DNA from 4 places in the Rhodococcus artemisiae genome. Region 3 is predicted to be linked to each of the others. Evidence: riboswitches for the same ligand, from Rfam matches in the RefSeq annotation. Region 3 holds a riboswitch; each other region holds the start of a gene.
What was found. A riboswitch is a leader RNA that binds a small molecule or an ion and turns the genes downstream of it on or off. The one in region 3 is predicted to bind S-adenosylmethionine.
Positions count from the first base shown of each region.

Region 1: it holds a riboswitch for S-adenosylmethionine, as region 3 does, so the genes downstream of both, Q7514_RS12185 (amino acid ABC transporter permease) here and Q7514_RS14400 (aminotransferase class V-fold PLP-dependent enzyme) in region 3, are expected to answer to the same signal.
Region 2: it holds a riboswitch for S-adenosylmethionine, as region 3 does, so the genes downstream of both, Q7514_RS01730 (hypothetical protein) here and Q7514_RS14400 (aminotransferase class V-fold PLP-dependent enzyme) in region 3, are expected to answer to the same signal.
Region 4: it holds a riboswitch for S-adenosylmethionine, as region 3 does, so the genes downstream of both, Q7514_RS12240 (ABC transporter substrate-binding protein) here and Q7514_RS14400 (aminotransferase class V-fold PLP-dependent enzyme) in region 3, are expected to answer to the same signal.

Region 1 covers NZ_JAUTXY010000004.1:452,512-460,328, reverse strand. The annotation lists gene Q7514_RS12215 (NtaA/DmoA family FMN-dependent monooxygenase) at 1-486, opposite strand, end outside; gene Q7514_RS12210 (LLM class flavin-dependent oxidoreductase) at 476-1,615, opposite strand; gene Q7514_RS12205 (LLM class flavin-dependent oxidoreductase) at 1,770-2,819, opposite strand; gene Q7514_RS12200 (GNAT family N-acetyltransferase) at 2,816-3,322, opposite strand; gene Q7514_RS12195 (FAD-dependent oxidoreductase) at 3,319-3,666, opposite strand; partial or broken gene Q7514_RS12190 (amino acid ABC transporter ATP-binding protein) at 3,684-4,178, opposite strand; gene Q7514_RS12185 (amino acid ABC transporter permease) at 4,175-5,146, opposite strand; SAM riboswitch class I at 5,348-5,440, opposite strand; gene Q7514_RS12180 (HNH endonuclease signature motif containing protein) at 5,661-6,893, shown strand; gene Q7514_RS12175 (SDR family NAD(P)-dependent oxidoreductase) at 6,972-7,805, opposite strand.
Region 2 covers NZ_JAUTXY010000001.1:347,468-355,284, forward strand. The annotation lists gene Q7514_RS01700 (response regulator) at 1-629, shown strand, start outside; gene idi (isopentenyl-diphosphate Delta-isomerase) at 772-1,329, shown strand; gene Q7514_RS01710 (VOC family protein) at 1,384-1,740, opposite strand; gene Q7514_RS01715 (hypothetical protein) at 1,793-2,260, opposite strand; gene Q7514_RS01720 (TetR/AcrR family transcriptional regulator) at 2,332-2,922, opposite strand; gene Q7514_RS01725 (alpha/beta fold hydrolase) at 2,988-4,040, shown strand; gene Q7514_RS01730 (hypothetical protein) at 4,050-4,442, opposite strand; SAM riboswitch class IV at 4,470-4,582, opposite strand; gene Q7514_RS01735 (formate/nitrite transporter family protein) at 4,728-5,591, shown strand; gene Q7514_RS01740 (nucleoside/nucleotide kinase family protein) at 5,648-6,259, shown strand; gene Q7514_RS01745 (winged helix DNA-binding domain-containing protein) at 6,261-7,445, opposite strand; gene Q7514_RS01750 (MSMEG_1061 family FMN-dependent PPOX-type flavoprotein) at 7,494-7,817, shown strand, end outside.
Region 3 covers NZ_JAUTXY010000006.1:15,430-23,246, reverse strand. The annotation lists gene Q7514_RS14415 (crotonase/enoyl-CoA hydratase family protein) at 1-111, opposite strand, end outside; gene Q7514_RS14410 (YbaK/EbsC family protein) at 230-703, shown strand; gene Q7514_RS14405 (hypothetical protein) at 729-1,307, opposite strand; gene Q7514_RS33195 (putative leader peptide) at 1,366-1,458, opposite strand; gene Q7514_RS14400 (aminotransferase class V-fold PLP-dependent enzyme) at 1,510-2,820, opposite strand; SAM riboswitch class IV at 2,891-3,007, opposite strand; gene Q7514_RS14395 (Pls/PosA family non-ribosomal peptide synthetase) at 3,250-7,158, shown strand; gene Q7514_RS14390 (M1 family metallopeptidase) at 7,155-7,817, shown strand, end outside.
Region 4 covers NZ_JAUTXY010000004.1:461,479-469,295, forward strand. The annotation lists gene Q7514_RS12220 (LLM class flavin-dependent oxidoreductase) at 1-982, shown strand, start outside; gene Q7514_RS12225 (NtaA/DmoA family FMN-dependent monooxygenase) at 1,015-2,373, shown strand; gene Q7514_RS12230 (MFS transporter) at 2,379-3,791, shown strand; gene Q7514_RS12235 (NADH:flavin oxidoreductase/NADH oxidase) at 3,786-4,916, opposite strand; SAM riboswitch class I at 5,052-5,143, shown strand; gene Q7514_RS12240 (ABC transporter substrate-binding protein) at 5,344-6,972, shown strand; gene Q7514_RS12245 (ABC transporter permease) at 6,975-7,817, shown strand, end outside.

The DNA.
Region 1 (7,817 bases), on a different contig from region 3:
GACGTGCTCGGCGGCATGGGTGTAGCGGTCGGTGTGCGGAAGATAGCCGCCCTTACGGAAGTTGGCTCCGGTCCAGGCACTGTCGGTGGTGACGATGTTCCAACCGGCGCGTCCGCCGGACAGGACGTCGATCGTCCCGATTCGTCGAGCGAGATCGTACGGTTCGAAGTAGGTGGTATTCAAGGTCGCCACGAGACCGATGTGCTCGGTGCGTGCCGCGAGGTGCGCGAACAGCACGAGTGCGTCGGGGCGGCCCGTGATCGCGTCGGTGTTCAGCATGCCGAGGTGTTCGCGCAGTCGCAGGCTCTCTCCGTAGAAGACGGCGCTGAACAGTCCCCGTTCCGCACTGCGAACCAGTGCGGTGAGAGCATCGAAGTCGTAGTAGATGTCGGTGCGCGACTGCTGCGACCACACGTAATCGGGAGCGAACGGGAAGAAGAGGTTGAAATGCAGGCGTCGGCCGCGCTGCTGGTTTTCACTGGTCATGTCGCGCTCCGATCAGGAAACTTTCGTGGCCGCTCTGCGCGAACACGCTGACAGGTCGGGTCAGGCCGAGTGTCCGACGCAGCGAGGAGTCCGGATGGGGTACGACGAGGCGCCGCTTCCGGCGGAGTTCGGGCAGCACTGTGTGTTCGAGGAGGAACAGGTCCGTCGCGAGCACCGCGGGATGCAGTCGCACTCCGTCGACTCGACCGATGAGGTCTTCGAGCAACCCGATCAACCCGTCTGTGGATCCGACGTACCGCAGGCGGTCGCCGAGTGGCCACGGAGTGCGCCCATCGAGTTCGGCGAGCCGTTGCGTTGCGCTGCCGTGTTCGGAGTCGAGCACGACCTCCACCTCGGCGAACACCCGATGTTCACGTCCCTCGCTTGCGAGGTGCGCGGCATCGGCACGGGCGCCTGTCTCGAGTGCGGTCGGCGCATCGACGAGGTGCACGTCGGCGAGATGCGGGGAGACGGTCCCGAACGGCGCGAACACGACGAGTTGGCCCTGCGGAGGTCGCGGTGTGATCGACGGTCCTTTGACAGCGAACAACCCCCCGCCGATGTCGGCGTAGTGCAGTCGCTGCGGGTCGAGGAAGTGCCCGGTCGCGGCATCTGCGATGGCCACGCCGTCCTCCCAGGTGTCCCAGAGCCGACGTACGGCGGCGATCACCTCGTCGGCCTCGCGGTGGAGCGCGTCCGGATCGGTCACCTGGACGGAGCCGTATGCGTGTGCTCGAACAGGACTGTCGGTGGCCTCTGCGATCCAGCCGGCGCGACCGTACGACGCAAAATCGGCGCTGGCGAGCTGATTCGCCAGGTGAAACGGTTCGGCGTGGATCGCGCCCACTGCGGGGACCAATCCGATCGCGTCGGTCGCGGCGGCGGCGAATGCCACGACCTCCACCGGATCGAGCCTGCCTCGGATCGTCGGATGCTCGCCGCGTGTCGCGGGGTCGGCGAACGTCGCGAGCGCGAATCCGGCGCGTTCGACGCGTCGAACGAGATCGATGATCGACGGGCCGTCGCTCGGAGCGAGGTCACCGAAGTACCAGGACGCGGGATGCGCACCGGTGCCGTCGAGCTCGACCGCGAGCGCAAGTGATGTGGATGTGACTGGCAAGGTACTCACCACTTCGAGGATGGCTCCGGTGGCACCGCGTACTCGCGATGCCACCGGGCGGGAGGAAAGCCTCTGGATCGTTCTACTCAGACTAGAAATCGGATCGGGGAGGGAACACCCTTCCTCTCACCGTGATTCGAACCGAGTCGAGATTCGAACCGGGTCAGCGCACCGAGACGGATTCGCGGTGCGGGGTTGCCCTGCGCAGCTCCGGAGCGACCTCGGCCTGGAACAACTCGAGGCTCGCGCGCTGCTCCGCGGATGTGAGCCCACCCCTGTCGGCCGTCACGTGCATGACCTCGTGTCCGAGACGCTCGTGGTAACGCAGCACCTTGTCGATCACCTGCTGCGGACTACCGATGAGCGCGGAGCTCCGCTCGACGAAATCCTCGACGGTCTCGAACACGACGGGCAGTCCCGACTCGCGCGCGAACTGCAGCCGCTGCTCGAACAGCGGGCGGAACCGCTCGACGGCCTCCTGCGACGTCGGCGCGACGTACAGTCCGGCGGTCCCGGCACCGACGCGAGCATCCGCGGGATCGTGCCCGTACGCCGTCCACCTCTCACTGTAGTACTCGATCAGATCGGCGTAGGGCTCGATGGGGTTCGTGACATTCGCCGAGAACACCGGATCCCCGTACTGTGCAGCCAGATCTACGGATTCCCGGCTGGTTGCGCTGCCGTGCCAGATCGTCAGCCGCGACTGCAGCGGACGCGGCACGGTCACCGCATCCGTCAGCGGCGGCCGGAACCGCGTGTCCCAGGTGACCTTTTCACTGCCCCACAGCGCCCGGAACAGTTCGTATCCTTCACGATTGCGGTCCCACTGGTCGTCGGGGGTGACGTGGAACAGGTCTGCCTGAGCTGTGCCGTTTCCCTTCCCGATCATCAACTGCAGTCGACCACCCGAGAGGTTGTCCAGTGTGGAGTAGTCCTCGAATGCTCGCACCGGATCGAGCAGGCTCAGCGTCGTCACACCGGTCCACAGCTCGAGTGTGCTGGTACGAGCCGCGATGTTGCTCAGCACGACCGGAGGTGACGACGAGAGGAACGGATGCTCGTGCCGCTCACCGACCGCGAATCCTTCGAAGCCGAGTTGCTCGGCCAGTACTGCGGTGTCCACCACCTCGAGGAGCCGTTCGGAGGGCGTGAGTAGTTCGCCTGTCGCAGGGTCCGGCTGGTGGGTGATCAAGCTCAGGAGCAGGAATCTCATGCGGACTCCACCTTTCGGGTCAGGTGCTTCTCGAACGGGTGCGGGCCGATCTCCTCGGCGGGGCGACTCGGGTCGAACAACGCCGTGTAACCGGTCGACAGATAGAGGCCGACGGCCTCCGGTTGACGCCACCCCGTCGTGAGATAGATGCGGGAGTATCCACGCACCACGGCTTCGGCTTCGAGTTCTGCGAGGACGATGCGTCCGAGTCCGCGGCGACGGTGCCCGCGGGAGGTCCAGATTCGCTTGAGCTCGGCCGTGGTCTGGTCGTACCGACGGAAGGCACCGCCCGCGACCGGCTCGCCGTCTTCGATGACGACGAGCAACGCGCCGTCCGGTGGTGCGAACTCCTCTGCTGGATACGTGGTCAGGGACTCGACCTGTTCCTCGAGCGGCCGCTCGTAGCGAGTGCTGTATTCCACCGCCAGTTCTTCCAGCAGCGGCGCCGCCAGCGGATCGTCCTGTGCAACCGCCCGGATCTGCAGTCGTCGGGTCTCGCTCATCGGACCACCGCTTCCTCTCGGGTTCCGAATCGGAACAGTTCCGGTGCGACGGCAGTGCCGTCGGCCGGTCCTGCAACGAGTTCGCCGACTGCGGGTGCGAACTTGGCGCGCACCACGTCGCGGTCGGTGACGACTTCGATTCCGTCGGGGACGGGACGCAGTCCGCGCACTGCGACACCGAAGCGGACGTCGGCGCCGGCGAGGGCTGCGGCGTGCTGCAATGCGACGACGGATCGGTCGGCGTGGAGTCGTCCTGCATTGCGGTGATGCACGACCGCGGTATCGAATCGGACACCGGGCCAGCGTTTTCCGGCGTCGGACGGATCGAGGAGCTCGTGATCGATCCCGACGGCCCCGAGCGCACGCGTTGCTGTTGGCCGCCGGACAACTGCCTGGGGTAGTCGTGGATCTTGTCTCCCACACCGACGCGTTCGAGCAGTTCGCGGGCTTCGGCTTCGACCACGGCGCGTCTGCGTTTCTGCGCGGAGAGCGGTGCTTCGATGACATTCTCGAGTGCGGTGAGGTGGGGAAAGAGATTGAAGTTCTGGAATACGAACCCGATCCGGGACCGTTGCCGGAGGACGTCGCGGGTGCGCAGTTCATGCAACTTGTCGCCGCGACGGCGGTAGCCGACGAGCTCCCCGTCGATGCGGATGGTGCCGCGGTCGACCTTCTCGAGGTGATTGAGGGTGCGCAGCAGCGTGGACTTCCCGGACCCTGACGGGCCGAGGATCACCATCACCTCACCCTTGCGGACCTGCAGATCCACGCCCGCGAGCACCTCGAGCGACCCGAAGGATTTATGGACGCCTCGCACGTCGACGGCGTATTCGCTCTGCTGTTCGGTGGCGGTCATCGGGTTGCTCCTCGGGGTGCACCGACACCGGTGTCTCGGATCTCGCGGTACTGTGCGACCGCTTTCTGCCACGGGGTGAGAGGCAAGGCGCGGGCCGAGCCGCGCGCGTAGTGCCGCTCGATGTAGTACTGCACGATGGACAGCACCGTGGTGAGGACGATGTACCAGACGGTCGCGACCATGAGCAGCGGCACGACCCTGCCGTTGCGGCCGAAAATAACCTGTACCTGGTAGAACAGCTCGGCGATCGCCATCGTCGACACGATCGATGTGCCCTTGAACAGGCTGATGACCTCGTTGGCTGCGTTCGGCAGGATCGAGCGCATCGCTTGCGGCAGCACGATCCGGAAGAACTGGCGCAGCCGCGGGATGCCGAGTGCGTTGGCCGCTTCGATCTGCCCGTGGTCGACGGAGATGATGCCGGCACGAATGATCTCCGCCGAGTACGCAGCCTGGTGGAGTGCAAGGCCTATCACGGCGGCTGTGAAACCCGAGATCACTCCCGAGACCTGGAATTCGAAGAATCCGGGTCCGAACGGGATTCCGACAGACAGGGTTTGGTAGAGGTACGCGATGTTGAACCAGAAGAGCAGCTGGACGATCAGTGGGATGGACCGGAACGCCCAGATGTAGGTCCACGAAATGACCTGCAGTACTGGATTGTTCGACAATCTGCTGGCCGCCAGGAGCACACCGAGCGCGAATCCGACGACGGTCCCCCACAGGGTGAGCTTGATCGTCATCCACAGGGCCGAGAGGACCGACCCCGCGGTGAAGTACTGAGCGAAGGTCGGCCAGTCCCAGCCGGGGTTGGTCGCGAGACCGTGAATGAACTGTGCAACGACGATCAGAACCGCGGCGCTGGTCACCCATCTCCATGGGTGCCGGGTGCGGGCCACCGACAAGTCTGCGTCGTCTATGCGTTCCGGGGCCGAGTCGGTGGTACGGATATCGGTCGGCGCGCTCACGCCGACCTCCTGCGAACAGGAGACATCGAAACATGCCTTTCACGGGAGACAAGGAGACGGTATTCCGCAACCGGTTTCGGTGGCGGCACTTCGCAACAGCGTTGTCGGTGTCGTTCAGCAACAGCGTGATGATGCGCCGCGGCACAGATCGATGTGCCTGCGGCGCCACGAAGCGCGTTCGATACTGCTAGTCATCTCCGACCTCCATCGGTCCCGGCGGTAGCACCCGCACCCGAAAGCGGGGGGTTGCTGCGACGTCATTGAGCCAGGTCTCTCGGTCGCTCTGGATGGCGCCTCGAACTGTAAGGCCATTCGGACATGTGGTCAATAGTTGAGCCTGTTGAAGTCGACTGAATTATGTTGGTACACAATTAGAATCACTCTGATCTGAATTCTCCGCTGGCCGGAGGACTCCACCGCGCCGCCGAGCTGGAACCGAGACCACCACCGCCAATATCGATTGTATGTTCGAGTGAGTCTTGCAAATCGAATGCTAGTTCGATAGAATCTGATCATGGGTGGGGAACTCTGGAAACTCGACAACAAGCAACTCATGGCCGAGACACTCGCCGTGTCCGCCGAAATCCACACCATGCAGGTGCAACGAGTGGATCTGATGATCGCGATGTACGAACGCGACACCGTCGAAGACCACGGCTACCGCAGCCCCGCACACTGGCTCGCCGCCGCAACGAACCTCGAACTCGGCGAATGCCACCGCATCGAATCCCTGGCTCGTCTACTGCGACTGGAACCGGAAGTACGTGAGGCATACAGCTCCGGGCTGGTGGCTGCGGACAAAGCCCGCCAGATCGCCTACTTCTGCCAGCACTACCCCCGCACCATGAACCCCTGCGACTTCGAGAAAGCCCGCACCATCCTCATCGACCACGCCAGCGAGAAGGTCGCCACCAAAACCACCGTCCGAGCCCTGATCCGCCGACTCGAGCACCTCTACGGCACCGACGACGGACCACCACCCGGTGAAGACACCACCCGCAACGAACTGTTCGTCTCCACCACTCTGCACGGGCGAGTGGCGATCAAAGGAGAATTCGACGCCGTCACCGGCGCACGCCTGCGGCATCTGCTCTCACCGCTGTCGGCACCGAGACCCGAAACGAACGGCATCAAAGACGACCGGCCGGCCTCGCGGCGCACCGCCGACGCCTTCGAGCAACTTCTGCAGTGCATCGAAGCCGCCGGTCTCGTGCCCGTCGAAGGCGGTGTGAAACCGCACGTGACGGTCACCGCGTCGATCACGGATCTGACGAAGAACACCGCCGTGAGAGAACTCTTCGCGCACTCCCCGGAACAGGGATACGCGACCGAACCCTGGGCCGGACCACTGTCGATCGACACCGCACGGATGCTCGCGTGCGACTGCCAGGTCACCCGGCTCCTGCTCGACGAACACGGCGTCCCGCTGGCGCACGGGCGGACGCACCGTTCCGCGACGACGGCGCAACGGCGAGCGTTGACTGTCCGCGACGGCGGATGCGCCTTCCCAGGGTGCAGTACCCCGCCGGCCTGGGCGGATGCCCACCACATTCACCACTGGGTCGACGGCGGTGATACCGACCTCGACAACCTGGTGATGCTCTGCGGACATCACCACCGGTTGATGCACCACACCGAGTGGGAAGTCGAGATGACCGAAGCGCGTCGGCCGCAGTTCGTTCCACCTGCGAGTGTGGATCTGTTCCGGAAGCCGATTCCGGGGAACAGGCCGGATCTGGTCGTCTAGCTACACAACAGAACACAAAGACAGCCACCGTCACCAGTGCGCACCCGCGCCCTGGGGCCGGTGGCTGTGTGCGTCCGCCTACTTGGCGGCGGTGTTGAGTGAGCGCGTGGCCTCGGCCATCACACGAACGGCTTCGTTCCGCGTCAGCGTCGAGAAATACTGCTCCGACTGCTGCAGCTGCTCCCCCACAAGACACGTCGGCCCTTTGTCGAGATTCTCGAGAGCGCGCGCCACGGTGTCCTCGGGGCTCGTCGCGCCTGGAACCGGCGTGTCGAGGCTCTCGATCTGCCCCATTTCGAGCATCAGCCGACGCAATGCCGGGGTATCCGTTCGGCTGAGCACCAGCGACAACACGTCCACACCTTCAGGATTGAATTCGGCCCATAGGCTCTCACCCATCACGAGGTCGAAAGCCTTCGATGCGGAGTAGGCCGCCATGTTCGAACAGCCACGCAGACCTGATCCGGACGTCACGAGGATGATGCCACCCCTGCCTCGCTCGACCATGGCCGCTCCGAAGTGATGCGCCAACGCCATAGAGGTGACGCAATTGCGCTGAACCATCGCGAGTGCGGACTCGACGGAACGTGAGAGGAACGGGGCGGGTGAGGAATCAGCTCCGGCGCCGTACAGCACGATTCCGATCTCGAGCCCGGCCGTCCCCTCGACGATGTGCGCGACCGCGTCGGATTCGGAGAGGTCGACCGCGAGCACCTTGGTCTTCACTCCGTGGCGCTCGCGGATAGTCTCGGCGAGAACGTCGAGGTTCCGCTTACGTCGCGAGAGCAGGACGACATCGACTCCGCGTTCGGCGAGGGCGTGAGCGAATGCCTCTCCGACACCTTCCGACGCCCCGACCACCAGTCCCCACGATCCGTAACGCCTCGCGAATTCGCCATCGGTCGAAGCCATCGGGTCCCCTTG
Region 2 (7,817 bases), on a different contig from region 3:
GGATCAACCTCGAGGCGCGCGGCTACGACGTCATCACCGCCGCCGCCGGTTGCACAGCGCTGCGCGCCGCGGCACAACATCATCCCGACGTGATCGTCCTCGACCTCGGCCTTCCCGACATCGACGGGATAGAGGTGCTCGCCGGGCTCCGCGGCTGGTGTGCGACCCCGGTGATCGTCCTGTCCGCCCGCACCGATGCCGCCGACAAGGTCGCCGCGCTCGACACCGGCGCCGACGACTACGTCACCAAGCCGTTCGGGATGGAGGAGTTCCTGGCCCGGATCCGCGCAGCGATCCGACGCGCCACCGCGATCTCCGGGCTACCTGATCCGCTGGTGGTGGCCGCAACCTTCACCGTCGATCTCGAATCCAAGAAGGTCACGCGCGACGGCGTCGATGTGCACCTGACACCCACCGAGTGGGGCATGCTCGAGATGCTCGTCCGCAATCGCGGCAAGCTCGTCGGTCAACGCGAACTGCTCACCGAATTGTGGGGCCCGACATACACGACCCAGAGTCATTATCTGCGCGTCTATCTCACTCAGCTGCGTCGCAAACTCGAACTCGATCCGGCGCGCCCCCGCCACTTGCTCACCGAACCGGGGCGTGGTTACCGCTTCGAACCGTGACGTGGTCGTGTGCGCTCGCTGGGAAGAGCATCGGGCCTGTCTCCCGGTACACAGACTCGCCGGCCCCGGACGCACAGGTAGGCTCGATCCGGCGAACGTCAGACCTCGCCCGACACTCATCAGCACCCCACGGAGACCCCCGATGACAGCGCTTGCCCACGAAGAACTCGTAGTTCTGCTCGACGAGGACGAGCGACCCATCGGTACAGCTCCGAAGTCCACCGTCCACCACACGGACACCCCTCTCCACCTGGCATTCTCCTGCTACGTGTTCGATGACGCGGGACGAGTCCTCACCACACGGCGCACACTGGGCAAGATCACGTGGCCCGGCGTGTGGACGAACGCGTGCTGTGGTCATCCCGGGCCGGACGAATCCCTCGAGGCCGCGGTGCGTCGGCGCCTCGATCAGGAGTTGGGCCTCGTCGTCGACGATGTGACGTGCGTGTTGCCGCATTTCCGGTACCGTGCGACGGCAGCGGACGGAACCGTCGAGAACGAGGTCTGCCCGGTGTTCTGCGCCCGCGCCGCATCCGGCCTCGACCCCGAACCATCCGAGGTGATGGAGTGGTCGTGGGTGTCGTGGGCCGATATGCAGACCGCGGCAACCGTTCCATGGCTTATCAGCCCATGGGCAGCCGAGCAGATCCCGCAACTCGCGCAGGCCGGAGTTGCGCGGTGGTCCGACACCGCGATCTGACGTTCACTGCACGTGCCGGACGGCTGTCCGCGACGATCGACGGCCCGGGAGGAATCACGCGTCGGACCACACACCCAATTCGTTTCCACTCGGATCGAGGAAGGTGAACCGGCGCCCGCCCGGAAAGTCGTACGGTCCCGACGAGATGACGCCTCCTGCACGCTCGACCGCACCGACGGAAGCGTCGAGGTCGCGGGAGTACAGCAAGACCAGAGGTCCGGCTGTGCCCGGTGCGCGCAGGGTCGTCAGCCCCCCGACCTCCCTGTCACCCTCGACCGCGCGAATACCGGCGTACTCCGGCCCGTAGTCGTTGAAGTTCCAGCCGAAGGCGGTTTCGTAGAAGGCACGTGACGTAGGAAGGTCGGTAGCGCCGAGTTCGATGTAGTCGATTGCGTGATGTGTGTTTCCCATGAGGCCATGGTGAACCTACCCACCGACATCCACCGAGTGACCCGGCATCCCGTCACGACGCCCGTGCCTCGCTCGATCGAGGCGGTGACTGGATCGTCTCCGCGCTCTCCGATCGCCTCCGCGGGCCGACAATCACCGATCGCACTCCGCCCCGGGCGATCATCGAACGGACGATGCCCGATTTACGCAGGACTCGTGCAAGAGCATCCGTGTCACCGGTGTCGTGGAGTGGTTGCGACGAGGCGCCGAGCAGGATCTGCGGTTCGGGGCTCGATCGGCTTCCTTCGATGAGCAGCGCTTCCTCGTCGACCTCGCGAACCACAACCTCGCTGTGCCCGGACATCTCCCCGAGCAGTAGAAGCACGTATTCGATATCGGTGCCGGGGTCGTGCGTGGCGATCAATCTGGCCCGGTGACCGCCGCACGTCAGGGCCTCGTCCAATTCCAGGGGCACCCGATCGGAGTCCGAGATGTCGATCCGATCGGCGGTATCGTACGAATATGTCGTCGATGTCCTCATGACATCCTCCGATCTTCGTTCCTTGCCACACCAGCATCGCAGTGAGGTCCGACACGAACTCGGGTAGTTCACTACTCGTTTCCGCCCGTGACGTCCCCGATGGTGCGGTCGATCTCTCGGGTGACGAGATCGACCGCACCATCGGCGTCCATCCCCGCAACCAGCACGGATTGTGTCGCACCGTTGCTGAGTGCCACCAACCTCATGGCCTCGCCGTGCGCCTCGACCTCGGACAGGCCGGCGCGACGAAGAAGTCGCTCGGCCTCGCCGACGGTCCCACGCGACGCCTCGGCAAGGAACGACCTGATCCACGGATCGTTCGTCGCCTTCGCGAGATAGGCATACCAGACCGAGACACCCACACGCGAGGGTGCATCGGTGGGAACAGGCTGGATGAGCAATGCCGCGAGAGCCGATCTCGGATCGCCGGCGGACCCACGTTCGCGATAGTTCTTCTCGGCACCGGAGACCATCTCCTGCGCTCCGGACCGGATCAGATGATGCTTCGATTCGAAGTAGTGCTGGATCCTGCCGATCGAGACGCCGGCCTCGACTGCCACCGCCTGAAAGGTCACCCCGTCGATACCTCGTTCGTGGATCACGGCCCACAGGGCCCACACGAGCTCTCTGCGACGCTCGGCATGGTCGACCAATTTCGGCATGACAGAATTTTACAATATTTCTATACTGCAAACAGTTCGGATCGTCGAAATCGAGGAGAAGACACATGAGTGAGCGCACCGTAGGCACACACGCCCGGCCCGACCATCCACCACCCACCCGCCTTCACCACCGATTGCTCCGTCACCGATGGCTTCGCCGTAGCGGGTTCGTCGCGATTGCAGCGCTTGCCACACTGGGCGCAGTAAGTGTGCAGCAGTTCTTCTTCGGAGCTCCGAAGGTCGGGCACTTCCGCGACGAGGAGGGTCGCCGCACCTACCTCGAGGCGTATGAACAGGCGATGTCCGCACTCCCGTCCCCTACGAAAACCCTCGACGTCGCGACCCGCTTCGGCTCGGTTCGTGTCTACGAGTGGAGTTCACCCGAAACCGAGGACACCGCTCCGGTCGTCCTGGTACCAGGCCGGTCGTCGGGTGTCCCGATGTGGACCGAAAACCTCACCGAGTTCGTGCCACACCGACGCGTCCTCGCCTTCGACTCGCTCGGTGATGCCGGGTTGTCGGTGCAGAGCGTTCCGCTGACCTCCTTCGGTGACCAGGCGACGTGGATCGACGACGCACTCGACGAACTCGCAGCCGAACCCGTCCACATCGTCGGCCATTCGTTCGGCGGCGCGATTGCAGCGACATACGCACGGCGATTCCCCGATCGCGTGCGATCGCTGACGCTCCTCGAACCCGTCTTCACCTTCGCCTATCCGTCCGCTCGCATGATGGCCTGGACGATGGTGTCGAGCCTCCCGCTCCTGCCGAAGACCTGGCGCAACACCGCCCTCGGCAAGGTCGGCGGGGCCGAGTTCGACCCGAACGACGACATGGCACATATGATCGCTGCGGGCTCGGAGCACTATTCGGCAGCACTGCCGACGCCCTCACCCTTCAACGACGACGAGATGGACTCTCTCACCATGCCCACCTATGTCGCCGTCGCGGAACGGGATTCACTCGCAGGCGGCGATACCGCCGCGCAGCGGGCACGAACGCTCCCGCGCGCGACGGTCGACATCTTCCCCGAGACCACCCATTCCCTACCGATGCAGGCGAAAGAGCGTCTGGCGGTGGATCTTCCCTCGTTCTGGATCGAGGCCGAACAGATCTGATCCGAATCGTCACCGCCCGGGCACGTGGGTCAGCGCCGGGACACGCTCCGGCACACACTCGGTCCAGTGATCAGGAGCGGCGAGGGTGAAGGTCGCGGGCACGTGCGGATCGGAACCCGGCAGAATCAGCACCCGCCACTGCGGAACCCAGGTCCCGATCTCCCCACCCGCGTGGGCCACACGGGCGATCGCGGCGGCGTCATGATGCCGGAATACGAGCCGTATTCCGTCCCAGGACAATTCGACGCGAGTATCGTCCAGCACGCACACCAGCGCACCGACACTGAGGTCGGAATCGTCGAAAGCCTTACGGGCGCGGATGAAATGGACGTGGTGACCGTCGCCGAACGAGGAGCACTCGTGGACGTCTGCGTGATCGGTACTGCGGATACGGTCGGTCATCGTCATACCTCCGGGTCGGCCCCGGGCGGGGCGCTCGTGCCCGGGCCGGTCGGCCGCGAGCCGCTTCGTCATCCGAGCCACCCGCGAGCGTGGGGTTGGCGTGCCGTCAAGTCGGAGCTTGGCGACGGCATCTCGTGAAGCACCGCCAATATACATGAGCGAGAGACCTCACAACCCGAGCGACCCTCCTCGGAGGAGAACGCAACGCATCCTTATTGCCCCGAAACGCGCTGGTGACGGGCACTACTGACACTGGTCGGGCACTGTTCGCACCAGGAGGTTGCCGTGTCCTACGTTCCACCCGCCGAGTTGGCCCGCGCGATGGTCGACGCCGGCCAGAGCAAGGTCCTCATGTCCACTCGCGACACCCTGATCAGGGCGTATATGGCCGGTGCCATCCTCACGCTCGGAGCGGCATTCGCGATCACCGTCACGGTGCAGACCGGCAACGCACTCCTCGGAGCGATCCTCTTCCCGGTCGGATTCTGCCTGCTCTACCTGCTGGGTTTCGATCTACTCACCGGAGTGTTCACGATGGTCCCCATCGCCTATCTGGACAAACGTCCGGGGGTGACGATCAGCTCGATGCTCCGGAACTGGGGACTGGTCTTCGTCGGCAACTTCCTCGGCGCCTTCACGGTGGCCGTGCTGATCACATTCATCATCACCTACGGCTACTCGATCCCACCGGACGCGGTCGGTGAGCGTCTCGGCGAGATCGGCGAGGCCCGAACCCTCGGCTATGCAGAGCATGGCGCTGCCGGCATGGCGACCCTGTTCTTCCGTGGAATGCTGTGCAACTGGATGGTGTCCACCGGCGTCGTCGCAGCGATGATGTCGAAGAGTGTGCCGGGCAAGGTTCTCGTCATGTGGATGCCCGTCATGCTGTTCTTCTACATGGGATTCGAGCACTCGGTCGTCAACATGTTCCTGTTCCCGTCCGGTCTGCTGCTCGGCGGAGACTTCACCCTCGGTGACTACCTGATCTGGAACGAGATCCCGACGGTTCTGGGCAATCTGGTCGGCGGTGTCGTGTTCGTGGGTCTCGCCCTCTACGTCACCCACGTGCGGACACAGCCCAAGCGCGCAGTCACGACACCGCTTCCGGATCGTGCCGCAGCGACCGACAAGACACCTGAAACCGTGTGAAGGGACGGTTCGGGGACCTCCGGTTCTTCCGAAAACTCGATGCCTACTCTGATCGGATGCCGTCCTTCACACCGATCTCTCCGGCTGCGCTTGCCGAACTGCTCGCCGAGCGCGCATGTGCACGACCGGACCGCGTCGCCATGGCCATTTCGGCCGCCGATGCCGCGGACCCCATGGATCTGGCGAACCGGGTGGTCGAAGCCCTGCGCACCGCGGGACGTCCCGCGCACGCGGTGTCACTCCACGACTTCGTGCGGCCGGCGTCGCTCCGTCTCGAACACGGGCGTACCGATGAGCAGAGCTACCGGTCGAGTTGGTTCGACTACGACGCCCTGGACCGTGAGGTGGTCTCGTCCCTGAAGAAACGGCAGCGTTTCCTGCCGCGGCTGTGGGACGAGACCACCGATCGTTCGGCTCGTGTCCATCGGATCGATGCCGCCGACGACCACGTTGTGGTCGTCGCGGGCCCGATGCTCCTCGGCCGTACGCTCGAGTTCGATATGACCGTCGAGCTGAGAATGTCCCGGGGTGCGCTCGAGCGACGGACTCTTTCGGATGATCGGTGGACGATCGCGCCATTGCTCGCGCACGACGCCGAGGTCTCTTCCGAGGCCGACATCGTCGTGCGTTTCGAGCATCCCGCTCGGCCCGCGGTGCGCGACGGCTGAGCTACCCACTCGCCAGGGTCTTGGCGAGGGGCGAGGGGAATCTCGGCATCACCCGCACACCGCCGAGCCATTGGTCGAGCCGGGCAGCTTCGTCGGTGAGGAATGTTTCCGCATCCTTCCCTGCATCCTCGAGCATGTGGAGTCGGACGGCGCCGTCGTCGTCCTGCCACCACGTACCGACGATCCTGCCGTCCCACCACGCGGTCGGTCCGGCGTTTCCGCTCGTGTCGAAGAGTTGCTGCTTGTACGGGCCGAGATACCACTCTCGCTCGAACCACCCCATCGTCGTGGGATCTAGCGACGGCAACAGTGCGCCCCACGGCTCGACAGTCGGCGCAGGGTCGAGATCGTCGGGAAGCAGGTAGCCGGTACGCCCGCCGAGGTCCACTTCCACCGCCGCGAGTTCGGTCAAGGCGGCTCGGACCCCTCTGACGGTAGTGCCGAGCCACCACTTGATGTCGGCTTCGGTGCCCGGCCCGAATGCGCGCAGCCACATCTCGACGAGGTCCCGAAGCCCTTCCGCTTCGCTTCGCGGTTCGATCTCCTCCCCCAACCATGCGGCTGTGCGCGCCCAGTTCGGTCGCGAGATTCGCCAGGGCCCGTTGTTGGAGGCCCGGACCACCTCACCCGAGGCCGAGAGCACCGTCATCACGCGCGGAGCGAAGGGCACTTTCCCGCCCCACGATTTTCCGATGCCGTACTCGATCGATGCGTCGAGAAGAGGTATTTCGGAACGTAATTCGGATGAGGTGGCTTCCCGGCCGTCGGCCAGGGCATCGAGGACCTCCGCGGTGGCCTCGTCGAGCCACTGTGCGCCGTCCTGGTGCAACCCGGCACGTTCGACGTCCTTGATCACGCTGCGGCGCTGGGCGGCCGCGACCCTACTGCTTGCGCCGGCCTGCGCCGCCGGCAGCGCCGCACGCGGAAACACGAAGACGGTGCGACGCATCGCGAGGTGCTTGACCAGAGTTCGGTCCGTGTAGAGGGCGTCGTCGAGTTCGGCCACGGAGAAGTCGTCGACGCGCGACCACGCCGACAGATACACGGTCGTGGGATCGGTGCCGTGCAGGCACACCATACTCGTGGCCGCCTCGACTGCATCGGGGGCGCGATGCGCCGGGGCAATGCGGTGGCGAGCCGCGAGGCGCGCTCTGCGTTCACCGACGTCGACAGTCCGAAGCACCATGCGCTCACTCTAGATGCGGGCACCGACATGCGTTGTTACTGTCCTGTCGTGGCCTGGACCGAAATTCGCGATTCCGCCGAGTTGACCGAACTTTTCGGCAAGCCGACCTTCCGCGCGGCACACAAGGTACGTTCGAGGCTGCACCCGTACGACGTGGATTGGCTTGCCGCATCACCGTTCTGCGTCGTCGCCACGACCGACGAGACCGGTCGATGCGACGCATCACCCAAAGGTGATCGACCCGGCAAGCTGGCGTATGTGATCGACGACCGCACCATCGCACTCGCCGAGCGCCCCGGCAACCGGCGCATGGACGGCTTCCGAAACATCCTGCGGAACCCGTTCGTGGGAACTAACTTCTTCATCCCCGGA
Region 3 (7,817 bases):
CCAGAAGTCCGGTCCCATCGCGTTACCCTTGCCCGGGCCGATGAGCGTGACCTGGGCTACGTGTTCGGCGCGCTCGACGGTGAACGCCTTCCAGCTGGATGAATCAGTCATTACCCGAGAGTAATATCTCGACGGGCAAACCGCACCGAGCTTCCGATCACGTCGATCCTTGCGGATCCGGTCCCCGCGTTCCCGTCACAGCAGGCACCGGTTTTCATAGGGTGGCATCATGCCCAGGCCATTGCACCCGAATGCTGCCCGAGTCGCCGACACACTCATTGCCCGAGGACATCACGGCCTGATCACCACCCAGTCGGCTCCGGTACACACCGCGGAGCAGGCAGCAGCGGCCGTGCGGGTCGACATCGGAGCCATCGTCAAGTCTCTCGTGTTTCTCCTCGACGACGAGCCGGTCCTTGTTCTCGTCTCGGGCGCGCACCGGGTGTCTCTCGAACGCACCGGCACCCGGTTGGGTGGCACCCTCGTTCCCGCACCCGAAGACTTGGTCGCCGAGGTCACCGGGCAGCAGCTCGGTGGCGTGGCTCCACTCGGGCACCCCACCAACCTGCCGACCTACGTCGACAGTGCGCTGGCGGGATACCCCGAGCTGTGGGCATCGGGCGGGAGCCTGGGCACCCTTTTTCGCACCTCGTACACCGAACTCCTGCGGGTGACCGCGGGGGTCGACGTCGTGGTCGACTGAGGGGAGGTACCGAGCTCCCGGCAGGTCAGGATGCCAGGGCGACGCCGGGGCCGTCGGCGAGCCTGCGAGCGAACTCCACCGACGACGACGAAACCTCGATGAGGCCGCGGGATCCGAGCCACGGCAATGTTCCGTCGATGACATTGTCGACGGTGACACCGCCGCCAACCGGGATCAACGTGACACCATCGGCAACCTTCACAGCGTGAATGTCGGCGATCAGGCCGGCCAGTCCACTCGGAGTGCCGACGTAGGACAGGCCTGTGGCTCCCCCACCGTCCTTACGCCACGCATCCTGGGCACGGCGACGAGCAAGACGCGCCTCGACGTCGACGATCACTTCGAGGTCGACCAGCACGGTGAGGGTATCGGGATCGCGGCCCTCCGCGGAGGCATCGGCGCGCACCCGATCGCGGATCTTGCGTGCTTCCCGAAGATCGGCGGCGCGCACCCTCACCACGGTGGCCGGAGCAGCACTGAGGTCCAGCGGGCCTCCGCCGTCACGATCGACGGTGAGGTCGGCCCACACATCGGGGCCGGGACCCTCTACGAACTCGACCGCGACACGCAGGGATTCGACCGAGGAGATGTTGCTGTAGGACATGGAGAATTCCTCTCGATTTGCCGAGTACGGCATCGAAAAAAGGGGAACGGGAACCTCGTCAGTCCGAACAGATGCAGGAGGCCGTGCGGCACAGATCGACGTGACGACGGCACCACTGCACCGCTGCCTCTGCCGAACTCCACACTGCCATGACGTAAATCCTACTGATCTTGTGGGGAATTGTCGATCGCAACGGCGATCGTCAGACGCACTCCGCAGCACCGTCGCCCGACTGCGTGAGACCGGGACGGGTCTCCGGCGACGGGCTCCAGGCTCCGTCTGCCTTGGCGTACGACCACGACGGCCCATCCGCCACCAGCTGCCGAAGCGCCGCGAGCAGACGGTCGACGTCTGCCGAGGAGCTTCCCAGCCCCAGGGATGCGCGCACCGCACCACCGGGAAGGCCCACGCGGGCGAGCAACGGGTGGGCGCAGAAGCGGCCGTCGCGAACCCCGATGCCGTGTTCGGCCGAGAGATAGGCGGCGATCTCACCGGGCTCGAAACCCTCGATACCGAAGGTGACGATTCCGACGCAGTCCGTCGAATCATCCCACAGGCGAAGGATTTCCACGCCGTAGATGTCGCGCAGGCCCTCGACGAGCTGCGCGCACAACAGCTCCTCATGACGCGCGGCTGCCTCAGCGTCGTGTGATGCGAGGGTGTCGCACGCGGCGGCGATCGCCGCGACCCCCAGCACATTCGGGGATCCGGCCTCATGGCGCGCGGGTGCGCACGCCCACTCGGTGTGATCGAGGGCGACCTCGCGCACCGCGCCGCCCCCGGCGAGGTACGGCTCCGCCTCATCGAGCCAGTCACGACGCCCGACAAGCACCCCGGCACCGAACGGTGCATACAGCTTGTGGCCCGAGAACGCGAGGTAGTCGACGCCCAGCTCAGCAAGATCGACGCGACGATGCGGAACCAGCTGGGCACCGTCGACGAAGATCCGCGCACCGCACGCGTGGGCGAGATCGGCGAGTTCGGCGATCGGAAGCACCTCGCCGGTCACATTGGAGGCTCCCGTGATGGCGAGCAGTGCCGCCGGCGCACGCTCGAGCTCGACGGCGATCCGCCAGACGGTCTCCGAGACCGAATCCGCAGCTTCGACCACACGAGTGTTCTTCCACGGCAACAGGTTCGCATGATGCTCGATGTCGAGCACCACGACGTCGCCGGGGACTGCACCGGCCAGCAGGTTGATCGAATCCGTGGTGTTGCGGGTGAAGACCACGACCTGGTCCTCGTCGGCGCCGACGAACCGGGAAACCGACTCGCGTGAATCCTCGTAGCTCGTGGTGCTGATACGCGATGCGTATCCCGCGCCGCGGTGCACGCTCGCGTAGAACGGCAACAGTTCGGAGATACGGTCCGTGACGCTCGCGAGAGCCGGTGCGCTGGCCGCATAATCGAAGTTCGCGTAGGTGCAGGTCCCGCCCTGCACGAGAGGAACCTGCACGTCACAGCCCGACACGCGAGCAAAGGGAGAGATACAGGTGGCGGTAGCAACAGTCATGACGAATTTCCCTTGTGTATCAGGGACCCGTCGGTGATCGCCACGACGATGGTGAATCGTTCGCCGGCGGAGTCCGCGCTTGCTGCGCCCAGGTTCGGTACGTCAGCCAGGTCGTCACCCGGAGCACCCCACCGCGGCGGAGGGTTGCCGACCAGCGAGCCGGGGCTTGACGCTGGTACTCATGACCTGCCGAAGACAATGACACCGGGCACACTTCGTGTCAAGTCGATACCCGATCGAGGCCCGTCCCCCGATCTCGCGCGGAAGTGAGTTCCTCCTTCTGACCTGCGCAGAAGTCGCCACCATGCTTTGCTCTGATGCGTGATGCAACACCGTACGACCTCCGATTCGAACGCACCGGAAATTCATCTGCCGTCCACCTTCACGTGAGATAAACCGGATCGCCCAACCGAGTAGAAGGACAGCGGATTGTCTGCTCAACCCCCGCCCGCAGCCGACGACACGTCGCTCGTACCGGAAATCTTCCTGCGCGGATCGCATGCACCCGCGCCACGCACACTCGTCGACGTACTGCACGCCACCGCCGAATCGCACCCACACGCACCCGCGATCGACGACGGCACCACGATGCTCGAGTACTCCGAACTGCTCGACCTCATGGTCGCGGGAGCCCGCGGACTCGCGGAGGCCGGTGTGGGCGCCGGCGATCGCGTCGGGGTGCGAATGTCGTCCGGGTCCAAGGACCTCTACGTCACGATCCTCTCCATTCTCGAGGCGGGTGCCGCCTACGTCCCGGTGGACGCCGACGATCCCGACGAACGCGCCGAGCTGGTCTTCTCCGAGGCGAAGGTCACAGCCATCGTCACGGACGCGGGGATCGGTCCCGGAACTGCACCACCGGCCGACGAACCGGACGTGCGCAAGCCGACCCTCGACGACGACGCGTGGATCATCTTCACCTCCGGTTCCACCGGCACCCCCAAGGGCGTCGCCGTCACACACCGCAACGCCGCAGCCTTCGTCGATGCCGAAGCGAACCTGTTCTGCCAGGACGAACCGCTCGGCTCCCGCGACCGGGTACTCGCCGGTCTTTCCGTCGCCTTCGACGCGTCGTGTGAGGAGATGTGGCTGGCCTGGCGGCACGGCGCGTGCCTCGTGCCTGCGCCGCGTTCACTGGTGCGCTCCGGTATGGACCTCGGCCCATGGCTGGTCTCGCGCAACATCAACGTCGTCTCCACGGTCCCGACCCTCGCAGCGATGTGGCCCGGCGAGGCGCTCGAAGCGGTGCGTCTGCTCATTTTCGGCGGAGAGGCATGCCCGCCCGACCTCGCCGAGCGGCTCGCGGTACCGGGGCGCGAGGTATGGAACACGTACGGCCCCACCGAAGCCACCGTGGTCGCCTGCGCGGCCATCATGGACGGCACCGGTCCGATCCGTATCGGTCTGCCACTCGACGGCTGGGATCTGGCGGTCGTCGATGCCGAGGGCAATCCCGTTGCCGAAGGGCAGGCAGGCGAACTCGTGATCGGCGGTGTCGGGCTTGCCCGCTACCTGGACCCGGCGAAGGACGCCGAGAAATACGCCCCCATGCCGACCCTCGGCTGGGACCGCGCATACCGCAGCGGCGACCTCGTCGTACTCGACATTGCCGGACTCCTCTTCCAGGGCCGCGCCGACGACCAGGTCAAGATCGGTGGGCGCCGCATCGAGCTCGGCGAGGTCGACAATGCCCTGCAGAATCTGCCCGGTGTCGCCGGTGGTGCGTGTGCGGTCCGCAAGACCTCGGCCGGAAGCTCGATCCTCGTCGGCTACATCGCCTCGACCGACCCCGACTTCGACGTGGCATCGGCACACGACCTGCTGTCCGAACAGCTTCCCGCCGCACTCGTGCCGCGTCTCGCGCTCGTCGACGAACTGCCCACTCGCACGTCCGGGAAGGTAGATCGGAGCGCCCTGCCGTGGCCGCTGCCCGGCGCCGACGCCGATTCGGTGGAGGCCCTCGGTCTCCCTCCGACCGCCGAATGGGTCGCGGCACTGTGGTCTTCCCTGCTCGGCGCCCGAATCGAGGGGCTCGACGACGACTTCTTCGAACTCGGCGGAGGTTCCCTGTCCGCCGCGCAGCTCGTCACCGCACTGCGTGAGCGCTATCCCGAGATGACGGTCGCCGAGCTCTACGACCGACCTCGGCTCGGGTCCCTCGCCGCCTATCTCGACGAACTCGCCCCGACGGAGACCGCGGCACCGCGCGAGGTCGCCCCTGTGTCGCGATGGGCGCAGTGCCTCCAGCTCGCCGCGACAGTGCCCCTCACGACGCTGACCGGCCTCCAATGGATCACGTGGCTCGCGATCCTGAACAACATCATCGCGATGGCCACCGATGTTCCGTGGACGGTGACGTTGTCGTGGTGGTGGGTCTCGGCAGGCATCGTCGTGTTCCTTTCGCCGCTCGGCCGGATGAGCACCGCAGTCCTGGGCGCCCGGCTGCTCCTGCGCGGGCTGAAGCCGGGGAGTTATCCCCGCGGCGGCGCCGCCCACCTGCGTTTGTGGACCGCGCAGCGGCTGTCGGAGGCGTCCGGCGCAACCAACCTTTCGGGTGCACCGTGGATGCGTCAGTACGCGCGGGCGCTGGGCGCGAAGATCGGCCAGGGCGTCGACCTGCACACCCTTCCCCCGGTTACCGGGATGCTCGAACTCGGCGACGGCTGCTCGATCGAGCCCGAGGTGGATCTCTCGGGGTACTGGGTGGATGGCGACGTCGTCCACATCGGGAGCATCCGCATCGGAGCCGGTGCCTCGATCGGTGCGCGTTCGTTCCTCGCCCCGGGTTCACGCGTGGGCAAGAACGCCGAGGTCGCTGCCGGCTCGGCCGTGTTCGGCCGCGTCAAGGCAGCGCAGCATTGGGCCGGTTCGCCCGCACAGAAGACCGGAAAGGCCGAGCCGCAATGGCCGTCCGAGGATCCGCCGCGCGGGGCCCGCTGGGTTCCCATCTTCGGCGTGACGTCGATCCTCCTCGCAGGACTTCCGATCCTGTCGATCGCCGCGGGTGTGGCGTTGCTCGTCTGGTGGGTGAAGGACACCGCAAGCGTTTCCGACGCCGTGGTCCGCTCCCTTGCGATGCTCCCGGCCGGCGGGATCGTCACCATGGCAGTCTTCGCGGTGCTGACCTTGATCACCGTGCGACTGCTGTCGATCGGCATGACCGAAGGCTGGCACCCGGTCCGAAGCCGTGTCGGATGGCAGGTGTGGGCCACCGAACGCCTGATGGATTCCTCGCGCACCTTCCTGTTCCCGCTCTACGCGTCGATGCTCACCCCGATCTGGCTGCGGCTGCTCGGCGCCGACATCGGCAAGGACGTAGAAGCCTCCACGGTCCTCATGGTTCCCAAGTTCACCAAGGTCGCGGACGGGGCGTTCCTCGCCGATGACACCATGGTCGCCTCATACGAACTCGGCGGCGGCTGGCTGTACATTTCTCGCGCCAAGGTCGGCAAGCGGGCCTTCCTCGGAAACTCGGGCATGGCCGCACCCGGTCGGCGCGTGCCGAAGCACGGTCTGGTCGCGGTCCTCTCGGCGGCACCGGAGAAGGCGAAGTCGGGTTCGTCGTGGCTCGGCAGTCCCCCGGTGCGATTACGCCGGGCCTCCGGCGAGTCCGATTCGAGTCGCACGTTCGAGCCGCCGCTGAAGCTGAAGGTCGCGCGCGGGGTCGTCGAGACCTTCCGTCTCGTTCCGATGATGGTCACGTTCGGGATCGGGCTGTTGGTCCTGTTCTCACTGAATTCCATTGCCGTCCACATCGGCTACTGGGCCGCGGCGCTGGTCAGTGGACTCGTGCTGATGGCCGCCGGTGCGGTCGCGTGCATCATCACCATCGCAGCGAAGTGGGTCATCGTCGGGCGAATCGGGAACGAGGAACACCCGCTGTGGAGTTCATTCGTGTGGCGCAACGAGGTGTCCGATACCTTCGTCGAGATGGTCGCCGCGCCGTGGTTCGGCCAGGCGACTCCCGGTACCGCCGTGATGAACCTGTGGTTGCGTGGCCTCGGCGCGAAGATCGGCCGTGGTGTGTGGTGCGAAAGTTACTGGTTGCCGGAGGCCGACCTCGTCACTTTGGGACCCGGCGCGACCGTGGAGAGGGGGTGCGTGGTTCAAACCCACCTGTTCCATGATCGGATCATGTCCATGGACACCGTGACCCTCGAAGCCGGCGCCACGCTCGGCCCGCAATGTGTCGCGTTGCCCGCATCGGGGATCGGCGCCGGCGCCACAGTCGGACCTGCGTCCCTCGTGATGCGCGGCGACGTGGTTCCGCCCTCCACCCGCTGGCAGGGTAATCCCATCGCGCCGTGGTCCCGACCTGGTGATTGGTCACCGCGATGAAGCCGCTCAAGCCGGCGAAACCCGTAGCGCCCACCGGGCCCGACCGCCCCCTCGACCCGTATCTCCCCCAAAGCGGGAACCGTGGGTATCTCGTGTCGCGGTACGAACTGGACCTGACGTACAAGGTGATCGCCAACCGGCTCGACGGTCGCGCCACCATCATCGCCACCACCACCGATGTGCGCGCGAAGTACACACTCGACCTCGCGCAGGCGATGCGCGTGACCAAGGTGGCGCTGAACGGACGTCGCCCTTCGAAGTTCACCCACCGCAACGACAAGCTGACGGTCACGTCGTCGCAGACCGTCCCGGTCGGAGCGGTTCTCACGTTCACGATCCAGTACTCCGGAACCCCTACCCCGCGGCACACCATGTGGGGTGAGGTCGGCTGGGAAGAACTCGACGAGGGTTCGCTGGTCGCAAGCCAGCCGAACGGCGCACCTACGTGGTTTCCGTGCGACGACCATCCCGGTTCGAAGGCCACCTACCGCGTCTCGATCACTACGGATGCACCGTTCCACGCCATCTCCAACGGGACGTTGCTCCGCAAGACGACGAAGGCCAGTCGCACCACCTGGGTGTACGAGCAGCCCGAACCGATGTCGACCTATCTCGCGAGTGTCCAGATCGGGAACTACGAGGTCCGCAAGGTCGCGTCG
Region 4 (7,817 bases), on a different contig from region 3:
CGACGCCCACCTGGTTGCCGCCCGCATCGCACCGCAGACACAACATCTCGGGCTGATCCCGACGATCACCACCACACACACCGAACCGTTCAACGTCTCGAAGGCACTCGCGACGCTCGACTACACCTCACGTGGTCGTGCCGGATGGCAGGTCAAGGTGTCGCCGTCGCAGCAGGAAGCATCCCACTTCGGGCGCCGTACGATTCCCGGACTGAACAAGACGGGCCGGGAGGCATCGGCGAACAGTGAGCCGCCCACGTTCGTCCGCGATCTGTTCGATGAGGCCGCCGACGTGGTCGAGGTGGTGCGCCGGCTGTGGGACAGCTGGGAGGACGGCGCGGATATCCGCGATGTGGAGACCCGCCGGTTCATCGACCGCGACAAACTGCACTACGTCGACTTCGAAGGACGTTTCTTCAGCGTGCGTGGGCCGTCGATCACCCCGCGTCCGCCGCAGGGGCAGCCGGTGGTCACCGCACTCGCGCACCGCGACTTCGCATACGAATTGGCCGCACGCGGGGCGGATCTGGTCTTCGTCACCCCGACCGAGACGAACGGTTCCCGGGTTCTGGCGGACGTCGCGTCGGCCGCGGACCGTGTCGAGCGCGAGGGGGAGCGGCTGCGGGTGTACGCCGACGTGCTGGTGTTCCTCGACACGGACGGCGAGCTCGGCGCAGACCGGCTGCGCCGACTCGACGATGCGGCGGGACGCGAACTCGTGTCCGACGCGACGGTGTTCACAGGCAGCGCAGCCGAACTCGCCGACCGACTGGAGGCGTGGCAGCAGGAGGGCTTCGACGGGTTCCGGCTCCGTCCGGGCGTCGCGGTGGACGACCTGCGGTCGATCACCGAGGCGTTGGTTCCGGAGCTGCAGCGGCGCGGACTGTTCCGCACCGAATATCCCGACACGTCGCTGCGCGGTCTGCTGGGTCTGGCCACCGATGTCCCGAACCGCTACGCCACCGGTACTCCCGCGGCCTGAACTCCGAACCCAGCAGACAAGGACACCAGACGATGAGTACAGCAAAGAAGCAGGTCATCCTCGGCGCCTATCTCGGCGGCGTCAACCACCACACCGCATGGTGGCACCCGAACGCCGGCAGCCAGATCGAGTTCGACTCCTTCGAACACACCGCTCGCACCGCAGAACGAGGCAGGTTCGACTTCTTCTTTCTCGCCGAGGGTCTCGCATTGCGCGAACGTGCGGGACAGATCTTCGACCAGGACATCATCGGCCGACCCGACACGTTCACTGTGCTCGCATCGTTGGCCGCGGTCACCGAGCACCTCGGCCTCGCAGGGACCATCAACGCCACCTTCAACGAGCCGTACGAACTCGCTCGCGAATTCGCGTCCCTCGACCAGCTCTCGGGCGGCCGCGCAGCATGGAACGTCGTCACGTCATTCGACGAGTTCACCGGTCGCAACTTCCGTCGCGGCGGATTCCTGCCGCACTCGCAACGGTATGTGCGCGCCGAGGAAAACGTCGAAGCTGCTCGCCTGCTGTGGGATTCGTGGGATACGGACGACATCGTCGCAGACAAGGATTCCGGTCGCTTCCTTCGCAGGCCGGACGCGGGCTCCTTCGAGTTCGACGGTAGCCAATTCGCAATCCGTGGCCGGTTCACGGTCCCGCGCAGTCCGCAGGGGCGTCCGGTACTCCTGCAGGCGGGCGTATCTCCGCAGGGACGGGATTTCGCGGCGGCGAACGCCGACGCGATCTTCTCGCCGTACGGCACACTTCCCGAAGCAGCCGAGTACTACCGGGACCTCAAGGCACGAGCCGTCGCCGCGGGCCGCAGCCCGGACGACCTGAAGATCCTGCCGTCCGCAAGTTTCGTCCTCGGTGACAGCGAGGCGGACGCGCGCGAGAAGTACCTGGAGATTCGAGACCAGCAGGTGACCGGACAGACCGCGCTCATCCTGCTCGAGCAGATCTGGAATCGGGATCTGTCGGCGTACGACCCGGATGGACCGGTCCCGGACATCGACCCCGACCCGGACGCGCCGCCGATCATCCAGGGCCGCGCGTTCATCCACCAGGACCGCTTCGAGACCGCCACAAAACTCCGTGTCGTGTCGGAGCAGAAGAAGCTGACACTGCGCGAAACCGTCGCCGATCAGTTCGAGCGGGGTCCGATCATCGGAACCGCGGCACAGGTCGCCGAGAAGATCGACACGTTCGTGCAGAACAACGGCTCGGACGGATTCATCATCGGCTCGCATCTGGTGCCCTGGGGACTCGACGAATTCGTCGACCAGGTGGTCCCGCTCCTGCAGGACCGCGGCGTCCTGCGCAGCGAGTACACGGGGACCACACTGCGAGACAATCTCGGCCTGCCGGTCCCTGCAGACCCCGTGACCGTCCGGTAGGGCAGGTGACCCTTGCCCTGCGCCGGGCCCCGGCCCGTCGCCGCGCACCCGAGGTCGTGGTCTGCGCGGCAGCAGGATTCACGACGCTCCTCGACTCGTCGGTCCTGAACATCGGTCTCCCCGCCTTGCGGTCGGCGTTGGATGCCGAGGGCGCCGAGGTGCAGTGGATCTTCGCTGCATACTCGCTGACCTTCGGACTCGCCCTGGTGCCCGCAGGAAGGCTCGGCGACGTCTACGGGCGTCGCCGGCTACTTCTGGCGGGGATGTTGCTGTTTGCCACGATGGGCGTCTGCAGCGCTGTGGCACCGGGTCCGTGGACGGTCATCGTCGCGAGATTCGGGCAGGGGCTCGGTGCAGGGATGATCTCCGCCCAGGTGCTCGGAATCATCGCCGAGCGTTTCACGGGGTCCGACAGGGCAAAGGCGCTCGCCGCCTACAGCACGGCGGGTGGATTGGCAGGGTTGTGCGGACCACTCACCGGTGGGGTGATCTTGTCGATCGCGCCGGACGCGGTGGGATGGCGGTTGCTGCTCTTGCTCAACGTCCCGTTCGCGGTGCTCACCCTGTTGCTGACGGTGCGTTACCTCGAGCCCGACCACCGGGAATCCGGCACGCGCACCGGTATCGACATCGGTGGGTTGTTCCTCCTCGCGGTGATCACGGCACTGCTCATGTTTCCCGTGGTCGCCGACGTCCCTCCGCAGGTGGTCGGCTCCTCGATCGTAGGTGCGGGCCTTGCGATCGCAGGATTCTTCTGGTGGGAGAAACGATTCGCGACCCGTTTCGGCAATCCAGTGTTGATTCCCGCGCTGACGCGCTCCGGCGGCTACCTCCTCGGAACTCTCGTCGCAATGTTCTGGTTCGGTGCCGTCGTCTCACTGAATGCCGTGGTCGGCCTGTACCTCATAGAAGGCCTCGGGTATCCCGCGCTGTACGCGGCGGTGGTGATGTCCGCCGGTTCGCTCGCGATGGCTGTTGCTTCCTCCGGAGGCTGGCGGATCGTGGCTCGAGTCGGTCGCGGTGCTGTCGCTGTCGCTGTCCTCGTCGAGCTCGCCGTGATCGGTGGCTACATCGGTGCGGCCCAGCTTGCCGCACCGATTGCGGTGTTCGTGGCACTTGCCGTCGTGTCCGGACTCACGGGTGGAATGGTCGACGCCCCCAATCGGGTGCTCACACTGGAGTCGTCGCCGCCCGGTGGGCACGGTGTCGCCGCCGGTTTCCTGCAGTTGTCGCAGAGGTTGTCGGCGACCGTGACCATCGCGGCCGTGTCAGGGTTGTACCTGTCCGCGCTCTCCACCGACCCGGCGGACTTCGCCGGCGCGGCCACTGCGGGGCTGATCGTGTGCGGGGTGATGATCGCCCTCTCGCTTGTGCTGGCCGTCGCGGACGGGCGGCGTCGAGCAGCGTCGAGCTCATGACTCTGTGACTTCAGTCCAGTCGCCACGCACGCTCTGGTGCTGCCACAGACGCTCGCGAGCCTCGAGTCCCAGGTCCTTCGCGGCGCGCAGCGGCCAGTTCGGATCCCGGAGTGCTGCGCGACCGAGGAAGATCACGTCGGCGCTTCCGTCCTCCAGGATCTGCGCGGCGTGCCGGGAGTCGTCGATCAGACCGACTGCACCGACTGCGAGGTCGGTGCCGCTGCGAACCTCGCGTGCCAGCGGGACCTGATAACCGGATTCGAGCGGAATTGCTGCGGGTAGCAGGCCACCGCTGGACACGTCGATCAGGTCGACGCCGCGTGGGGCGAGAAGATCGGAGATTGCGACGATGTCGTCCGGCGTGAGACCCCCGTCGAGCCAATCTGTCGCCGAGAACCGGACCGACAGCGGCTTGTGCTGCGGCCACTGCCTTCGCACGGCGTCGACGATCTCGACGAGTAGGCGGGCCCGTCCCTCGAAAGAACCTCCGTAGGAGTCGGTGCGGGTGTTGCCCAAGGGCGACAGGAAGGAGTGGATGAGGAAGCCGTGCGCGGCCTGGAGTTCGAGCAGATCGAATCCGGCGCGGTCGGCCCGGTGGGCGGAGTCACCGAATGCGCCGACGATGTCACCGATCTCCCCGGACGTCAGTTCGTGCGGCTCCGCGAGTCCTGGGAACGCCGACGAATCGGGTCCGACGCCGGCCCAGCCGCCCTCGGACGGAGGGATGCTGCCCTGCTCGGCGTCCCAGGGGCGGTGGATCGACGCTTTGCGTCCCGCGTGAGTGAGTTGGATGCCGGCGCGGGTGCCGCGTTCGTGAACGAACTCGACGATGCGAGACCACGCGCGAGTGTGTTCCTCGTTCCACAGCCCGGTGTCCTGCGGACTGATGCGCCCGTCCGGTGTGACGGCGGTGGCCTCGGCGACCACCGCACCGAACCCGCCCGCTGCGCGCGCACCGAGGTGCGCGAGGTGCCAGTCGCCGGGCACTCCCTCGACTGCGGAGTACTGGCACATCGGCGACAGCCAGATGCGGTTACCGAAGGTCACCTCGCGCAGTGTGAGGGGTTCGAACAGGATCTGGGCCGAGGTGGCGGTGTCGAGTGTGGGCTCGGTTCGAACGGTCATGAAACGGCCTCGCGGGGTAGGGAAGCATAGTCGCGGATTCGGTGACGATAGTGGCCCCCGGCGTAGCACGAAATAATTCGAATCGTGGTGAGGCGAACGGTTCGCTGCGGCCGAAGAAATGACTAGCGTCGGTGACGACCATCCAGAGCGACCGAGAGACCTGGCTCGACGACGTCGCAGCAACCCCCTGCATCGGGTGAGGGTGCTACCGCCGGGAACGATGGAGGACTGTTCATGACACACGAAGATGTCGTGGTGACGTGGTCGTGCCTGCATATCGACCTGTGCCGGCACAGTGCCGACATCTGTTGACGGTCGACCCGTCCAACCCTCATCCGGCGACATCGCTCCGGTTCGATGTCGCCGCTGTCATGTGGTGATCGCTGCCTCGCAGAGATCGCTGTTGTGTAGAGACAACGGAGTTCAGGTGTCCTTCTCGTTCATTCATGCATCCCGTCGTGTGATTCCGGCAGTGGGTGTCGCTGCGACGCTGGTCGTCGGGTTGTCCGCGTGCGGATCAGAGTCGGCCGCCACGCAGGGTGGTGGTACCCCGCAGGCCGGGGGCACGCTCAGGTACGGCCTGTCGCAGGCCCCCACGTGCGCCGATCCCGCGCAGGCAGGCAGCAACCAGACCATCTATGTCGCTCGTCAGGTTGTCGACTCGCTCACAGATCAAGACCCCGAGACCGGCGAGATCACGCCGTGGCTCGCCGAGAGCTGGGATGTGAACGAGGACGCCACACAATTCACCTTCCACTTGAAGGACGGGGTGACCTTCAGCGATGGAACACCTTTCACCGCAGAATCGGTGCAGAGCAACTTCGATTCCATCGTGGCCACTCTCGGCGGTGTCAAGGCTCCGCAGGCCACCGGGTACCTCACCGGTTACACCGGTACCACCGTGATCGACGAGCACACGGCCAGGGTCGATTTCTCGGCGCCCAACGCGCCGTTCCTCCAGGCCACCTCGACTCATCAACTAGGGTTCCTCTCCGCCGAGGACGTCGCGAAGAGCGCTGAGGAACGGTGCGCAGGCGAGCTGTCCGGCACAGGACCTTTCACGTATGAGGACTACCAGCAGGACAGGTCGGCAACGCTCGTCAAGCGCGCCGGATATGCCTGGGGATCGGACGTCTTCGCGCACGACGGTGAGGCCTACCTCGACCGGATCGAATTCACCATCGTTCCCGAATCCGGTGTTCGCACAGGTTCTCTTGCGTCCGATCAGCTCGACGCGGTCTCCGATGCCCTTCCGCAGGATGCTCCGCAGATCGAAGGTGTCGGTGGCCGCATTCTGACGACGCCGAATCCTGGCCTCCCGTTCGGTTTCCAGCCCAACGTGAGCCGCGGCGTACTCTCCGATCCCGCCGTCCGTAGTGCACTGATCCCTGCGATCAACCGGACCGAACTCGTCGACACGGTTCTCGGCCCCGACTTCGAGCCCGCGACGAGTGCCCTCGCCTCAGTGACACCGGGGTACGTCGCGCTGGACGAGGTCACCTACGACCCCGATGCGGCGGCGAAGATCCTCGACGACGCCGGATGGGTTCCGGGCGAGGATGGTATCCGCGTCAAGGAGGGGGAGAGGTTGAGCTTCTCGGTGCTGTTCAGTTCGGTGTTCGCCGGGAACCAGGCGATTCTCGAACTCGTCCAGCAGCAACTGCGGGAGGTGGGTGTCGACCTGCAACTCGATCTGGTGTCTACGCCCGAGACCACCGCCCGCCAGAACACCGGAGACTACGACACGACGTACTACAACAGCACACGCGCCGATGGCGACATTCTGCGCACAGCGTTCGGCACCGAGGGCCGGAACCTCAATCAGCGCGGTCCGATCCCGGAACTCGACGACGTTCTCACCGTACAGCTCACCACGACCGACCCGGCGGCACGTAACGGCTACATCGAGGAGGCTCAGCAACTCGTGATCGACAACGCCCTGTTCATTCCGACGGTCGAGTTGTCGCAGGCGATCGGTGCCGGACCGAAGGTGCAAGACTTGAAGTTCGAAGCGTCGGCACGCCTGCAGTTCTTCGACACCTGGCTCAGCGAGTAGTCATGGTGGGCTACCTCGCTTCCCGCTTCCTCCAGGCCGTCGGCGTGCTGTGGGCTGCATTCACCGTTTCGTTCGGCGTGCTCTTCCTTCTGCCGTCCGATCCGGTGAGCATGGTGGCCGGTTCCGACAACGGAACACCGGTCGACGCTGCCGCAATCGAGCAGCTGCAGGCTCGTTACGGCCTGGATCAGCCGGTGTGGGTTCAGTACTGGAATGCGCTGAGCAGTGCGGTCCGGGGTGATTTCGGAATCTCGATCTCCACCGGCAGACCGGTGACGGAGGCTATCGCCGACGCGTTGCCGAGCACCCTTGCCCTCGCGTCGTTCGCACTGGTACTGGCGGTGACATTCGGTACCGTCGTTGCCTTCCTCGCCACCTACACGCGTGTCGGCTGGTTGCGGAACGTCTTGTTCTCGCTGCCTCCATTGGGTGTCGCTGTGCCCACCTTCTGGGTGGGACTTATTCTGCTCCAGTTGTTCTCGTTCCGTGCGAAGCTGTTCCCGGCGTTCGGTGAAGGTGGCATCGAGCACCTGCTGCTTCCTGCGATCACACTTGCGCTGCCCACCGGTGCAGTCATCGCACAGGTGCTTGCGGTGAGCCTGCAGACCACGGCGCGTCAGCCGTACATCGAGGCTGCCAGAGCGAAGGGGGCATCGAGGTGGCGCGTCCAGACGCGACACGCTCTGCGGCTGTCCAGCATCCCGGCCTTCACGATCGCCGGCGTGATCGTCGGCAATCTGATCGCAGGGTCGGTTGTCGTGGAGACGGTGTTCTCCCGTGCGGGCCTCGGGCGCCTGACCCAGATGTCCGTGATGGCCCAGGACATTCCGGTGGTGCTGGGGATC